DNA from 2 places in the uncultured Gordonia sp. genome. Region 1 is predicted to be linked to the other one. Evidence: riboswitches for the same ligand, from Rfam matches in the RefSeq annotation. Region 1 holds a riboswitch; the other holds the start of a gene.
What was found. Region 1 has a riboswitch for cyclic di-AMP ahead of Q0627_RS10120 (transglycosylase family protein). Riboswitches for the same ligand answer to the same signal wherever they lie in the genome.
Positions count from the first base shown of each region.

Region 2: it holds a riboswitch for cyclic di-AMP, as region 1 does, so the genes downstream of both, Q0627_RS06850 (C40 family peptidase) here and Q0627_RS10120 (transglycosylase family protein) in region 1, are expected to answer to the same signal.

Region 1 covers NZ_CALLZT010000110.1:19,710-27,453, forward strand. Annotated here, with positions in the region: gene Q0627_RS10085 (MFS transporter) at 1-1,933, shown strand, start outside; gene Q0627_RS10090 (DUF2771 family protein) at 1,930-2,481, shown strand; gene Q0627_RS10095 (cold-shock protein) at 2,478-2,903, opposite strand; gene Q0627_RS10100 (hypothetical protein) at 3,114-3,359, shown strand; gene Q0627_RS10105 (flavin reductase family protein) at 3,370-3,969, shown strand; gene moaA (GTP 3',8-cyclase MoaA) at 3,980-5,092, shown strand; gene Q0627_RS10115 (MoaD/ThiS family protein) at 5,097-5,345, shown strand; cyclic di-AMP (ydaO/yuaA leader) riboswitch at 5,603-5,773, shown strand; gene Q0627_RS10120 (transglycosylase family protein) at 5,783-6,424, shown strand; gene Q0627_RS10125 (molybdenum cofactor biosynthesis protein MoaE) at 6,612-7,028, opposite strand; gene Q0627_RS10130 (MogA/MoaB family molybdenum cofactor biosynthesis protein) at 7,107-7,601, opposite strand; gene moaC (cyclic pyranopterin monophosphate synthase MoaC) at 7,612-7,744, opposite strand, start outside.
Region 2 covers NZ_CALLZT010000078.1:7,053-14,796, forward strand. Annotated here, with positions in the region: gene trpD (anthranilate phosphoribosyltransferase) at 1-185, shown strand, start outside; gene Q0627_RS06845 (Lrp/AsnC ligand binding domain-containing protein) at 204-482, shown strand; cyclic di-AMP (ydaO/yuaA leader) riboswitch at 996-1,170, shown strand; gene Q0627_RS06850 (C40 family peptidase) at 1,188-1,811, shown strand; gene Q0627_RS06855 (NlpC/P60 family protein) at 2,083-3,054, shown strand; gene Q0627_RS06860 (hypothetical protein) at 3,065-4,546, shown strand; gene Q0627_RS06865 (glycosyltransferase family 4 protein) at 4,546-5,664, shown strand; gene Q0627_RS06870 (long-chain fatty acid--CoA ligase) at 5,671-7,473, opposite strand; gene Q0627_RS06875 (hypothetical protein) at 7,657-7,744, shown strand, end outside.

The sequences.
Region 1 (7,744 bases):
ACCGGGCGGCCAGACGCCGCCCAACCGCAGCACCCCGGTGACCCGGCCTCTCGATGAGCATCCGGGCGCCGTCAACTACCCGCCGGACGGCTACCCCGGCGACCGGTCCGCCGACCACACCCGGCGCGATACCCGCCGGACGGGTGCGGGCCGGGCCGACCAGGCCTACCTGCCGCGGCCCACTCACAACCCACATCTGTCACCCCTGAACGACCGGTACGACAAGCCCCACGTCCGCCCTCACCCGGGCGAGGACCCGGCTGCCGGGATCGATCCCGGTCAGTCGCCCCGCAACGGACCGTCGACCACCCCGGCCGCCCCCTCGAAACTGACGGTGACCCGGGTCGCGGCGATGCGCGGCAGATACTTCTCCCGGCTGTTCGCCGACAAGGTGTATCAGGCGGCCACCGCCGACGGCGCCGACCGCTCGGGCATGACCGCGCTGACCATCCCGGTGATCACCAACTTCGCCGTCGACGCCGCCATGGCCGTCGCCCTGGCCAACACCCTGTTCTTCGCCGCGGCCACCGGCGAATCCAAGGTCAGTGTCGCGCTGTACCTCGCGCTGACCATCGCCCCGTTCGCGGTCATCGCCCCGCTCATCGGTCCTGTCCTGGACCGCCTGCAACGGGGCCGCCGCATCGCGATGGCCACCACATTCGGGCTCCGGGCCCTGCTGGCGGTGCTGATCATCGCCAACAGCGACTGGAACTCGCAGGCCGGGCAACTGCACTACGACCCGTGGGTGCTGTACCCGTGCGCGCTGGGGATGATGGTGCTGTCCAAGTCGTTCGGCGTGCTCAAATCGGCGGTGACCCCCCGAGTGGTGCCACCGGCGATCGACCTGCCGCGCGTCAACTCGCGACTGACCACCTTCGGCCTGATCTTCGGCACCATCGTGGGCGGGGCAGTGGCCGCAGTGTTCGAACTGCTGCTGTCCAAGGCGCTACCGCCGCACGTGCCGGGTGCATTGGTGTGGCTGTGCGCGCTCGGCATCGCAGGCGCCGTGTACTGCATGCGGATTCCGGCTTGGGTGGAGGTGACCGAGGGCGAGGTCCCCACGACGTTCACCTACCACGGTGAACCGGCCACGTCGGCGCCCCCACGCGACGACGCCGGATTCGCCCAGGGTGCCGAAGGCGTCGCGGCCCGCGGCAGGCAGGTGGCCGGTGCCATCGCGCAGACCATCCGCCAGCCACTGGGCCGAGCGGTGGTGGCCGGGCTCTGGGGCAACGCCACGATCCGCGTCCTCACCGGTTTCCTCACCCTCTACATCGCGTTCTACGCCAAGGCGCAGGGCCAGCAGTCCGGGCTGATGCAACTGGCGGCCGTCGGTGCGGTCGGTGCGGCGGCAGCCGTCGGAAACGCACTCGGCAACGGGCTGGGTACTCGCGTCGAGCTGAAGAACCCGCCCCGGATCATCGTCATCGCCACCACCTCGTGCTGTGCCATCGCTCTGCTCGCGGCGATCTTCGGCAACCTGTTCGGCGCGGTGGCGGCGGGTCTGGTCGGCTCCGGAATGAGCGCCATCGGCAAGGTATGCCTGGACTCGACGATCCAGGACGGCCTGCCCGAACAGTCCCGGGCCTCGGCGTTCGGGCGATCGGAGACGGTGTTGCAGTTCGGCTGGGTGCTCGGGGCCGCGCTCGGCGTGCTGCTGCCCACCACGTTGTCGATCGGCTTCGGTGTGGTCGCCGGGGTGACGGCGATCGGGACGGTGCAGACGATCCTCACCACCCGCGGGTCGACGCTGGTCCCTGGCTTCGGCGGCAACCGTCCCGACTATGCTTCGCCCTCCGGGGTCATTGCCCGGCCCGCCCCGGGAACCCGGCCGGCTCCCCCACAGCCAGGTCACCCACACCCCGGTCCCCCACACCAGGGCACCACCCCGTACCCCCCGCATACTGACAGAAGAGGAAGACCCCGGACGTGATTCTCGGACAGCTCCGCAGCAGGGCATTGGCGATCATCGTCGTGGTGGCCGTGGCCTTCGCGGCGATCGTCGGCGGCACCGTGGCATTTCTCACCGACGGGTTCACCGGCCACGACGACGAGCCGCCGAAGGTGTCGCTGGCCGTGGGCGGCACATTGACGCGCATCGAACCGGCCCGCTGGTGCTCGCTCGACCTGACCGAGTGCACGCCCGCACGGATGCAGGACATGGTGGTGCCCCGCGTGCCGGTGGAGGTCGGCGAATCGGTGGTGCTGTCGGTGCCGTCGTCGATCGCCGAACGTCCGTGGAACATGGTCGCCGAATACCTGACCCCGCACGGTCCCACCCGCGACGGCGGCATCCGGATGTCGGGCAGCACGTACACGATGGTGTTGCACTCGCGGCCGGACTACATCCTCACCACGATCGAGATCCAGCTGCCCTCGATCCGGGTCGACGCCGACGGGGTGCCGGTGGCGCGGGCCATCATCGCCGCCGACACCCGGCCCACCGCGGACGAGCAAGAGTCCGACCCGAAAAAACCCTAGGCCTCCAGTTCGCGGGCCACGGCGCGCACGACCTCCGAGATACGTTGCGCCGTCTTGCGATCGGGATAGCGGCCCTTGCGCAGATCGGGCTGGACCTTGCCCTCGAGCAGCGTGATCAGGTCGGCCACCATGCCGTGCAGTTCGTCAGGGGTGTGCCGCTTGGTCTCCTTGCGGGCCTGGCTGCGGGCGGCCTCGCGGGTATTGCGCGCCACGCTGGGAGCGGGATCGAGGATGGTCACGGCCAGCGCCTGTGGACCGCGACGGCCCGCGGCCATCCCGAACTCCACCTTCTGTCCGGTCTTGAGCGCCTCGACACCCTCCGGGAGCGCTTCGGCGCGGACGTACACGTCCTCGCCGCTCTCCTGCGACAGAAAACCGAAGCCCTTGTCGGCGTTGTACCACTTGACCTTGCCGGTAGGCACTGTGCTCACCCTCACCTGTGTCCGAAACGTACCTGCGCCCGAACCACTCGGACACACTGAAAAGCGCCCGCTCGATCACAGATTCGGCTCCATGACATCGAGCAAGGGGCATCGTCGCCCATCAGTCTAGCGGGCACCCATATCCCCCGTCACGCCAATACCGGGCGCCGCACGCTCCCGCACCTGTTCACGGTGTTCTACGGTGGAGCCATGCACAGCGACAGCACCGAGGCGCGTTCCTCGTCACAGCGCCCGCCCCGCGCTCCCGCGGGGCTGATCGCCGCAGGCGGCGTCTTCGCGGTCGGGGTCGTCGCGATCGTCGCGCTGTTCCTGTCGCCGGTCATCGACGGTGGAGCCACCGCGCCGACGTTCGTCTACCTACTGACGATGTGCGCACCCCTCGGCTTTGTGATCGGGCTGATTTTTGCATTCCGTTCGGCACGTGGGGTTCGGTGAGGATCGAGCTATGACACAGAACCACGGGACACAGAACCACGGGACACAGAACCACGGGACGACAATCAACGGGACACCGGACCCATACCTGACCACCTTGGCGCCCGTCTCGGATTCGGCCGTGCTGCGACGGGCGTTCAGTTGCTTCCCGTCCGGCGTCGTCGCCATCTGCAGCCGCGTCGACGACGAACTGGTCGGGATGGCCGCGAGCGCGTTCACCACCGTCTCCCTCGATCCGCCGCTGGTGTCGCTGTGCGTACAGAACACGTCGACGACGTGGCCGCGGTTACGTGGTGTGCCGCAGGTGGGCGTGAGCGTGTTCGCAAGCGATCAATCGGCGCTGTGCCGTCAGCTCGCCGGCCCGGCGCACCTGCGCTTCGCCGGTATCGAACCGCTGCACACTGAGCGGGGAGCTGTGTTCGTGCCGGGCGCCGCGGCCAGTCTGTCGTGCACGCTGTACAACGAGATCCCGGCCGGCGATCACACGCTGGTGCTGCTGCGGATCAACGAACTCGACGCCGACCCGGACGTCGAGCCCCTGGTGTTCCACGCCAGTGGGTTCCGCACCCTCGTGTCCCGGACCGCCGGCGACGTGACGGCAGGGTCGTAGCCGCAAGCCGATGACCGTCACCGCACTCGGCCTGCCACAGCGGCGCCACAGCCAGGGTCGTCGCGCAGCCGCGAACGCCGAACCTGTGTACGCCGAGGATCCGGGGCTGATCGACCGGTTTGGCCGGGTGGTGCGTGACCTGCGGGTCTCCGTGACCGACAGGTGCAATCTGCGCTGCACCTACTGCATGCCCGCAGACGGCCTGGACTGGCTCGACAACGACGCCGTGCTGACCACGGGCGAGTTCGTCCGGATCATCGCCGTCGCCGTGCGCGATCTCGGGGTGCGCAGTGTCCGGTTCACCGGCGGCGAACCGCTGCTGCGCCGCGACCTCGAAGCGATCGTCGCCGGTGTCGCCGCGCTGTACCCGCGCCCGGAGATCGCGCTGACCACCAACGGTGTGGGCCTGCGCCACCGGATCGACGGGCTCGTGGCGGCCGGCCTCGATCGCATCAACGTCTCACTCGACACCGTCGACCCCGAACGGTTCGCACGCATCACCCGCCGGGCACGGCTGACCGACGTCGTCGACGGACTGGCCGCCGCGCGCCGCGCCGGCCTCGGCACCATCAAGGTCAACGCCGTCGTCCCCGATCGTCAGGACCTGGCCCGGCTTCCGGAGCTGGCGCGGTTCTGCCTCGACCACGGCTATCAGCTGCGGGTGATCGAGCAGATGCCGCTGGACGCCGATCATCGCTGGAACAGAACGCAGATGGTGACCGCCGACGACATCCTGGACGCCCTGCGTAGCGAGTTCACCCTCGTCGACGACGACCGGCCCCGCGGCAGCGCCCCCGCCGACACGTGGATGGTCCCGGGCCACCACACGCCCGGCGGCGAACCGGCCCGGATCGGCGTGATCGCCTCGATCACCCGGCCGTTCTGCGGCGACTGCGACCGGACCCGGCTCACCGCCGACGGGATGATCCGCAACTGCCTGTTCGCCGACTCCGAGACCGACCTGCGTCCGATACTGCGCTCCGGTGCTCGCACGTCCGAGGAGACCGACGCCGCGATCACCGCGGCTTGGCGCGCCAATACCTGGGCGAAGGCCGCCGGCCACGGCGTCAACGACCCCGGTTTCCACCAGCCCGACCGGCCGATGTCGGCGATAGGCGGTTGAGGCGATGCGGCTGACCGTCCGGTACTTCGCCGCCGCCCGCGCGGCGGCCGGTGCCGAGTCGACCGTCGTCGACATCGACCCTGCCGACACGCTCGGCGAGCTGGAGGATCTGCTGTCCGACGGCAACGACGGACTGCGTCGCGTACTGGCGCGCTGCTCGTATCTGCGGGACGAGATCGCGTTCTGCGACCGGTCCGCCGCGCTGGGCGCATGCCGCTCGCTCGACGTCCTGCCACCGTTCGCGGGCGGCTGACACCCACGAATCCTGGTGTGATGTTCATCACATAACAGCTCGATAACGGGACGGCCACAAGTCGACTAAGGACCTGTGAGCAGGGCGAACGTATTCTCCGGACCCGGCGGCACGGAATCCGACCCGAAATACCGTCGCCGACATGGGTGAATACCGACGACAAACGTCGTAGTCTACGAATCGTTCGGTCCTCCGAACGACCGACCGTAAGAAACAAATACATAACGACCGGGTGGTCGCGCTGAGCCTCGTTCCACCCCCGGTCGTGACCCACATTCAGGAACGAGGACGGGGGACCCACCCTCATCGCGAGACCGGGCATCGATAATCCGATGCCCTTGGGGTTAAGCCGGATGCACGACATCCGGCCGGGCAACCTCTCGCTCGAACCCGACAGCTGACTTCGTAGGCGCGTGGAGAGAGGAAACCACAGAACAATGTCCGGACGTCATCGTAAACAGACAACCAGCACTGCCGGCAAGACCATCGCCAAGGTGGCCCTCACCGGCGCCGTCCTCGGCGGCGGAGCAGCACTCCTGGGCACCGGGTCGGCGCACGCCGCCACCGACGCCGAATGGGATCAGGTGGCTCAGTGCGAGTCCACCGGCAACTGGGCCATCGATACCGGTAACGGCTACCACGGTGGCCTGCAGTTCAGCCCGAGCACGTGGTCGGGTTACGGCGGCGGCGAGTTCGCCCCGCAGGCCAACATGGCCACCCGTGAACAGCAGATCGTCGTCGCCGAGCGTGTCCTCGCAGGTCAGGGCCGCGGCGCGTGGCCGGTCTGCGGAACCGTCCTGTCCGGACCCACCCCGCGCAGCGCCCCCCAGGCCGCCACGCCCGCACCGCAGGCCCCCCGGGTGACCCTTCCCGACGCTCCCCAGGCGATCCAGAAGGTCGCCGATCACCTCGCCAAGAACACGGGCGACGTGCAGAACCGGATCGACGAGGCCCTCGAGTCCCTCAACGTGCATCCCCAGATCACCAAGATGTGGGCCGCCGCCAAGAAGAGCGGCTTCGAGCTCAGCCCCGATCAGATCGCACTGTTCAACCAGTACGAGAACCAGCTGCCCAAGTAGCATCCCGGCCAAAGCCTCCGCGCGTCGACCACGGTCCGTGCGGAGGTTTTCGCCGTCTTTGAAGCCTTTCCGGTCCGATCGCGACCCACCATCTTGATCCCTGAGGCCGAAGCGACGCAGGGGCGAGGGACGCGTTGGGTCCGGCGACCTTTCGGCACATGACGTCGTCGCGCTCCGGCCCAGCCGCTCAGGCCGACCCCACCCATTCGTCGGTCCCATCGGCGAACATCTGATGCTTCCATACCGGCAGTCGTGCCTTCACCTCGTCGACGAGTTCTGCGCACAACCCGAACGCCTGCCCACGATGATCGGCGGCCACTGCCACCACGAACGCCACGTCGCCCACCCGCAGGTCACCGACCCGGTGTGACACCGCGACCGCCCGGATACCGGCACCGGCCGCCGCCACTACCTCGGCGACAACCTCATCGAGCACCGCCGGTGCGGTCGGGTGCGCCGAATACGACAACGCGACCACATCATCGTGGTCGCCGTCGTGATTGCGGACGATGCCGCCGAAGCCGACGATCGCACCGGCCGTACCTCCGGACAGTCCGACTACCCGGTCCTCATGCTCATGCTGCGAGATCGGCGTGTCGCACACCTGCGTGCAGATCTCGGGCCGTGAGTCGCCTCCGGCGGTCAAGTGCTGCCTCCGGCGGTCAAGTGCTGCCTCCGGCGGTCAATGGTCCCCTCCGGCGATCTGGTCGAGCGCGTGATCGAGCACCGTATCCAGTACCGCCAGCCCGTCCCGCACTCCGCCCGTCGATCCTGGGAGATTCACCACGAGGGTGCGGTCGGCGATCCCGGCGACCCCGCGCGAAAGCATCGCCGTCGGCACTGCCGGCGCGCCCGCGGCCCGGATGGCGTCTGCCAAGCCGGGGATCTCGACGTCGAGCAGCGGTCTGGTGTGTTCGGGGGTGCGGTCGGTGGGTGAGAGTCCGGTGCCACCGGTGGTGATGACCAGGTCGGCCTGTTCGAAGATCGCGGTCCGGATCGCCCCGCCGACGGGTTCGCCGTCGGCGACGACGGTGCGTTCGGTGACGTCGAAGCCACGTTCGGTCAGCCACTGTTCGATCAGCGGACCGGTCTGATCGAGGTAGAGACCCCGGCTCGCTCGGGTGGAGGCCACCACCACGTGCGCGACTCGCAGGGGCCGGCCGGCATGTGCACTCATGAGATGGTCCTTACGGGGTGCCGTCGCGAAACCAGTCCCCCGACTTGCCCCCCGTTTTCGACAGCAATCGGATGTCGTCCATCCGGGCGGCCCGGTCGACGGCCTTGACCATGTCGTGCAGGGTGAGACCGGCCACGGCCACC
Region 2 (7,744 bases), on a different contig from region 1:
TGCTCAACGCCGCGGGCGCGATCGTCGCGTTCGAGCAGACAGAACCGTTCACGGAGGAAACCTTCGCCGGGGCCCTGGCCGACGCTCGGGACCGGGCCGCCGTGGTCGTCGATTCCGGAGCCTCGCGGGACGTGCTCGATCGCTGGGTGGCGTTGAGCACCGAACTGGGCGCGGCGAAGAACTGAAGAATTAGGGTTGCGAGCATGATCACCGCCATCGTCCTCATCTCCGCCGACGTTCACCGGATCCCGGAAACCGCGCAGGCGGTCGCCGACATCCCCGGGGTGAGTGAGGTGTACTCGTGTGCAGGAGACGTCGATCTCATCGCCAAGATCAAGGTGCGCGATCACGAACAGATCGCCGAGGTGGTCACTGGGAAGATCAACCGGCTGCCCGGGGTGACCCGCAGCGCCACCCACATCGCCTTCCGTAGCTATTCCAGTTCGGAGGTCGAGGGCGGGTTCTCGATCGGCGAGGAATAGCCCTCTCCGTGCCGCACGGGCCGGTGATTGTCGTACCTGTGTTCTAGTGTTCGTCTCGTTCGGCAGGTATCCGACTGGTGAATCGGGGCACCGGCGGAGTGAATGAGACGGAGATTACATATGCTGATCGAATGCAGCGGGTGCCCAGGGCGCCCGGCCGCTTGCGACGGGTGCATGGTGCAGGTACTTTTTTCGGCCCCGAGCAGCGTCGATGGCAGTGCCGAAGGTGAAGCCCAGGTAACAGCTGGGGCGCCCACGGCCGACCGTGAGATCTCGGCGGCCATCGAAGTCTTCGCACTTGCCGCGATGGTGACGAATTCGACCGCCCGAACGGCAAGAGGGGCCATTGTGCCTGTTCAGCGCGCTGCTTCGGCCCACTTTCCCAAAACCCTGCGCGCCGGCTGATCGGTGCTGTAGAAATTTGTTCGGTCGACCAGTGGACAGAAGGCCATTTCATTTCGTAACCTTTCTGAGACCTTGACGGAGCGTCGTAACTCCAACCGGAGTGGTCCGTGAAGGTCACCGCTTAGTCATCCAGCTGGATGAACCGGGGACCCACCGGCTTCGGACCTTCGCTCGCGAAGGACCGAATTGGGGTGAATCGTCACCGTCCACCCGGACGTGGCGTAGGGCAATTTCTTCCGCCCGAACCCGACAGCTAACTCGGTAGGCGGTTCAGGGAGAAGTAGAAGGAGAACGTTCTTCGTGGCCAAACATCGTTTGGAACAGCCCGCACGGACCGGCAAGCTCGCCAAGTCTGCGCTCATTGCCGGATCGCTGTCGATCGGATCGCTCGGTGTCGCCGCAGGTGCTGCCGAGGCAGCCCCGGTAACCATCCCGAACGTCGGCACCTTCGAGATTCCGGGAATCAGCCAGAAGCAGATCCCGAAGGAACTGCGGCAGTTGCCGTCCAAGATCACGCCGAAGAGTCACGGCAGGATCACGCCGCCGCGCGTCAACCCGGGCACAGTGCTGGCCCCGCGCCAGTCGACCGGCGAGAAGGCCGTCCGGTACGCCGCGACCAAGATCGGTTCGCCGTACTCTTACGGCGCCGCCGGACCGAACGCATTCGACTGCTCCGGCCTGGTCTACTGGTCCTACCAGCAGGCCGGCAAGATCATTCCGCGCGACAGCTACGGACAGCTCGGCGGCGGTCAGGCCGTCAACTACTCCGACGCCAAGCCTGGCGACGTCCTGATCTTCAACGGTGGCGGCCATGCCGGCATCTATGAGGGCAACGGAATCTTCATCCACTCATCGACCTATGGAGTGCCTGTACAGCGCGCCCAGGTCAACGCGTGGAACCTGGTGGGCGTCCGTCGCTACTGACGTAGTGCCGTAACGTGTGACGGGCGGGTCGCATCGGTGATGTGTGACCCGCCCGCATCCCGTCAATGAGGACAGTCGCGCGAGGAGTATGGCGATAGTGGCATCGGAGGGCGCACGACCGACGTCGGCCGTGCGCTGTGAACAGCTTGATGTGAAGCACCGCTGTGAACAGCTTGGTGTGAAGTACACAGTGGGGTCCATGGTCCGGCCGTTCCTGCTGCCGTTGCGACTGGTCGTATGGGCCACCGCGCTGGCGCTGGTTGCCGCGACGATGGCGGCGGTCGCGAGCCCAGGGCACGCCGAACCCACCGCATCGGCCGATCAGCTGTTGGTCCGGTACAAGAAACTCGCACGCGAGTCCGAGCAGTCTGCCGAAGCGATGCACAACGCGCAGATCGAGTACGACAAGCAGACTGCGATCGCCCGGCAGGCGCGCACCGAATCCCGTAAGGCCGACGCCGACCGGACTCGTGTCGATCGTGATCTGGCGCGCTACCAGCGTGCGGTCAACGTGCTGGCCCGTGCGAGTGCCAAAGGAGCACGTGTCAACCGCCTGTACGCGGTGCTCGTCAGCGATTCCCCTCAGTCGCTCCTCGACCAGATGTCGGGCCTGGAGGTCCTCTCGCGCCAGACCGCGGCCAACCTGCGCGGGCTGACCAAGGCCAAGCGCGAGGCCATCGCGATCAAGACCACCGCCGACCGCAAAGCGGCAGACGCGGACCGCGCCATCACCACCGTCGCCAAGACGAGGCGTCAGCTGCAATCCAAGCAGAACGCGCTGCAGTTGCAGGCGATTCAGGTGCGCACGATCTACGAGACGATGACCGGCAAACAACTCGCCGCCCTGCGCGGTCCCCGGTTCACCTTCGATCCGCGCCAGCTGCCCACCGGGGCCGCATACACGCTGGCCGCGGTCCAGGCGGCGCTCACCCGCATCGGTGATCCCTACGTGTGGGGAGCGACGGGCCCCGACTCGTTCGACTGCTCGGGTCTGATGGTGTGGGCATATAGGCAGGTCGGTAAGACCCTGCCACGCTCGAGCCAGGCCCAGCTCTCCGGCGGCACTCCTGTCGACCGGTCGCAGCTGCAACCGGGTGACCTGATCATCTACTATGCCGATGCCTCACATGTGGGAATGTACGTCGGTAACGGCCTCGTGATCCACGCCTCGACCTTCGGGATTCCGGTCAAGGTCGTGCCCGTCGATGATGCGGGACCGTACAACTCCGCGCGCCGGTACTGAACGCCCATACATGCCTGTCATCACCGACGTGTCCGAAGGCTGCTCGCGGCGCAACCGCGGCTACCGGCTGACGGTCGCGCTTCTCGCAGCCTCGGCGCTCGTGGTGGGGTGTTCCGGCGACGACGAACTGCCCGTACCGTCGGGCGCCGCCACGACCACAACCAACGCGAACGTCTATGAGCAGCAGCGGGCCGAAGCCGTCACAGCCCTGCTCGACAAGCTGTCGAAGGCCGTGACCGCGGGCGACGCCAAGTCCCTGGCCGGTCTGATGGACGACAGTGCCACGCCTGCCTTCCGTAAACGGCTGGAAACCGCGGCGGCAAACTTCGGTGCGCGACCGCAGCGGACGGCGTCTCCGACGACCGGATCGCCGGCCCCATCGGAGAGCCGCGGTCCGTCGCCGGCGCCCGCACGCCCGCTGCCCGACGACTCACGCGGCACCGCGCTGCGCCCCGCGACGTTCAAGTACCAGCTGGTCCTCACCGATGCCGCCGAAATGCAGGCGCCAGAATCGGTCACCGACAAACTGACCGACCAGGGCAGTTCGGACGTCTGGGTGACGCCGGTCGCGTTGCGCTACGCATTGGGGGGCGCGCAGGCACCCGGAATCGACGAACCCGAACTGGACATCGACCAGCGGATGGTGGTCGCGCGCTACGGCGACGATTGGAAAGTCGTCGGTGACGCTACTCTGGTCGGTGGCCGTGCGCCGGCGACAATGCTATGGGAATTTGCCGGGTTGCGCGTCGCCGATGTGCACACAGCCGGCGGTACGTCCGTGATCGCGTCCTACCCGGGTACCGCCGATCTCGTCGACCGCGCCCGGGGCCTTCTGCCCGATGCCGTGCAGGCAGTCGAGTCGTTCTGGGGTTCGCAGTGGCCACGCCGGGTGGCTGTGGTGACCACCGGGACGGCCGGACAGTTCACCGGGTTGTCGGGGGCACCCGAAGCCGACGGCGCGGCGGCCGCGGCAACCGTGTTCACCGGCATCGATGCGGACAAGACGGTCAGGGGCCAGCGGATCGTACTCACACCCAACGCCCGGCAGATCCCGGCGCCCGCACTGGGCGTCGTGCTGCGGCACGAGATCACCCACGTCGCAACCCGGTCGATCACCTCGGTGAAAGCGCCACTGTGGGTCACCGAGGGACTGGCCGAGTACGTCGGGCGCAAGGGGACCTACCGTCGGCTGGCCGACGCCGCACCCGACCTCGCCGCGGCGGTCCGGGCGGGCTCGGCACCCCGCACCCTGCCGACCGACGCCGACTTCGCCGTGTCCGGGCCGAAGGCCGGACTGACCTACCAGTCGGCCTGGTCGCTGTGGGCGTTCATGGCGAGCAAGTTCGGCGAGGACAAGATCAAGAACCTATACCGCAAGGCAGCAGCCGGTGACGCGGCCGCCGCCGATGCCGCGATCGCGTCGGAACTGAAGGTGACCAGCGGCGACCTCGTCACACAGTGGCGTCGTTGGCTGACCCAGGCGACAGCCTGATGCGCCGGACCCTGCTGGTCACCAACGACTTCCCGCCCAGACCCGGTGGCATCCAGTCGTACCTGGAGAACCTGATCGACCGCCTCCCGTCCGACCAGGTCGTGGTGTACGCCCCCCGGTGGCGCGGCTGCGAGGAGTTCGACAGCTGCGCACCGTATTCGGTGGTCCGGCACCGCACCACCCTCATGCTGCCCACGCCGTTCGTCGCACGTCGCGCCGCACGCCTGGTCCGTGAACACGACATCCACACCGTCTGGTTCGGCGCTGCCGCACCACTGGCAATCCTGTCGCCCGCCCTGCGCAAGGCCGGTGCCCAGCGAATCATCGCCTCCACCCACGGGCACGAGGTGGGCTGGTCCATGCTGCCGATCGCCCGACAGATCCTGCGTTTGATCGGCACCAATACCGACGCCATCACCTACGTCAGCAAATACACGCGCAGCCGGTTCTCGGCGGCATTCGGGTCCCGCGCCGCCCTCGAATACCTGCCGCCCGGCGTCGACATCGACAGGTTCGCCCCCGATCCCGATGCCCGCCGGCGCATCCGACAGCAACTCGGACTGGGCGACCGGCCCACCGTCTTGTGCCTGTCACGGCTGGTGCCGCGCAAAGGCCAGGACTCGCTCATCCGGGCGCTGCCCGCGATCGCCCGGGAAGTACCTGACGTCGCGCTCGTCATCGCCGGCGGCGGACCCTACGCGGAGAAGCTGCACGAGCTCGCCGACGCGAACGGTACCGGCAAACACGTGGTGTTCGCCGGATCGGTACCTGTCGCAGACCTCGCCGCGTTCCACGCCATGCCCGACGTGTTCGCCATGCCGTGCCGTACCCGGGGCAGGGGACTGGACGTCGAAGGTCTGGGCATCGTCTTCCTCGAAGCCTCGGCATCCGGAATCCCGGTGGTCGCAGGCGATTCCGGCGGCGCACCCGAAACCGTCCGCGACGGCATCACCGGACATGTCGTAGACGGGCGCGACGTCGAGCACCTCGCCGAGACCCTCATCGCAGTCCTGAAAGCTCCCGACCGGGCACGCGAAATGGGCCGCGCCGGACGCGAATTCGCCGTCGAACGCTGGCAGTGGCGGCACATGGCCGCCCGCCTCGACCAACTGTTGTAGAGCTCCCTACTTCTTGTAGATGGCGTCGATGTCGGCGCTGAATTTTTCGGTGACGACGTTGCGTTTGACCTTCAGGGTGGGGGTCATCTCACCCGATTCCTCGCTGAAGTCCGTCGGCAGCACCCGGAACTTCTTGATCGCCTCGGCATGCGAGACCGTCAGGTTGGCCTCATCGACCGCGGCCTGGATCTCAGCGCGTAGATCCGGATCGTCGGCGAGGTCGGCGACGGTTGCGTCGGCTGGTTTGCCGGTGCGTTCCTTCCACGACGGGAACACCTCGGCGGCGATGGTGATCAGTGCGCCGACGAACGGCTTGGCCTCGCCCACCACGAGGGCCTGCGACACCAGCGCCGAGGCGCGGATCACGTCTTCGAGGCCCGACGGGGAGACGTTCTTGCCGCCGGCGGTGACGATGAGTTCCTTCTTACGGCCGGTGATCTTGAGGAAGCCCTCGTCATCGATGGTGCCGATATCGCCGGTGTGGAACCAGCCGTCCTCGATGGCAGCCTCGGTGGCCGTCGGATTCTTCCAGTAGCCGTCGAACACCACACCGCCGTGCAGCATGATTTCGCCGTCGTCGGCGATGCGGGCGCTGTTGCCCGGCAGCGGCCGGCCGACGGTGCCGATCTTGACAGCGCCGGGTGAGTTGACGCTGAACGCGGCCGTGGTCTCGGTCAGGCCGTAACCCTCATAGACGGGGATGCCCACGCCGCTGAAGAAGTGACCGAGACGCGCGCCGAGCGGGGCACCACCGGAGATGGCCATCTCGCACTGCCCACCGAGCGCGGTGCGCAGCTTGCTGTAGACCAGTTTGTCGAAGACCGCGTGCTTGGCCTTGAGGACCAGGCCCGCGCCACCGGTCTGCTCGGCTCCGGAGAAGGCGATCGCGGTGTCGGCCGCGGCGTCGAAGATCTTGCCCTTGCCGCCGTCGTGGGCACCCTGGCGGGCCGTGTTGAACACCTTCTCGAACACGCGCGGCACCGACAGGATCGCCGACGGGCGGAAGTTACCGAACTCGGGAACCAGGTTCTTGATGTCGGCGGTGAAGCCGACGGCGGCACCGCCGTCGATCGCGACGAGCGTAATGGCGTGTGCCAGGACATGTGCGAGCGGCAGGAACATCAGCAGCCGCTTGCCCGGCTCGAGCTGCCGGCCGATGCCGGTGGACAGCGCGGCCCGGCATTCGGAGAGCAGGTTGGCATGGGTGAGGATGCAGCCCTTGGGCCGTCCGGTGGTGCCGGAGGTATAGATGAGCACCCCGGGATCCGCCGAGCGCAGGCCTGTCCGGCGGGCGGCCACCTCGTCGTCGCCGACCTGGGCTCCGAGCGCGGTGAGTTCCTCGATGGCGCCGGGTCCGTCTCCGCCGGTGATCTGGAACGCCCGCACTCCGGCGGCCGACGGCGCGGCCTCGAACTCGGCGCGGTGGCCGGCGTCCTCGAGGACGATCGTGGTGGCTCCGGAGTCGGTCAGGATCCACTCGATCTGGGTGGCCGACGACGAATCGTAGATCGGGACGGGCACACCACCGGCGGCCCAGACCGCGACGTCGATGAGTATCCACTCCAGACGGGTGCGGCTCAGGATCGCGACGCGGTCACCGGGCTGGACGCCCGCGGCGATGAAACCCTTCGCCAGCGCGGTGATCCTGGCGGCGGCGTCGGAGGCCGCCACCGGTACCCACTGGGTGCCGCGTTTGTCGAGGAACACCGCCTGGCCGGGGGAACGCGCAGCGATGTCGAAGATGATGTCGGTGCAGTTCGCGTCGTCGTCGATCGTGAAGTCGGCGGGGACGCTGTATTCGGTGGTCAAGGGTGGCCTTTCTGCTGCCGGTCTCACGAATCGTAGCCCCAATGATGCACGCCACCGGACGAGCGCTGTACCTGGGCACATGGCCATGCGAGTACCACACTTCGCGGAGCGGGCGTACCGGGCATACACCTCAACACGGCGCCTCGACTTGGCGAGGTGTCTACCGGGCCCGCGGGGCGATATGTGAAGCTAGTGGGCGTGACGAGCATTCAGGTGGCGGACCAGACATTTGTCGCCGCAGCCCCCGAATCCGCGGCCGGTGTGGTCGGTG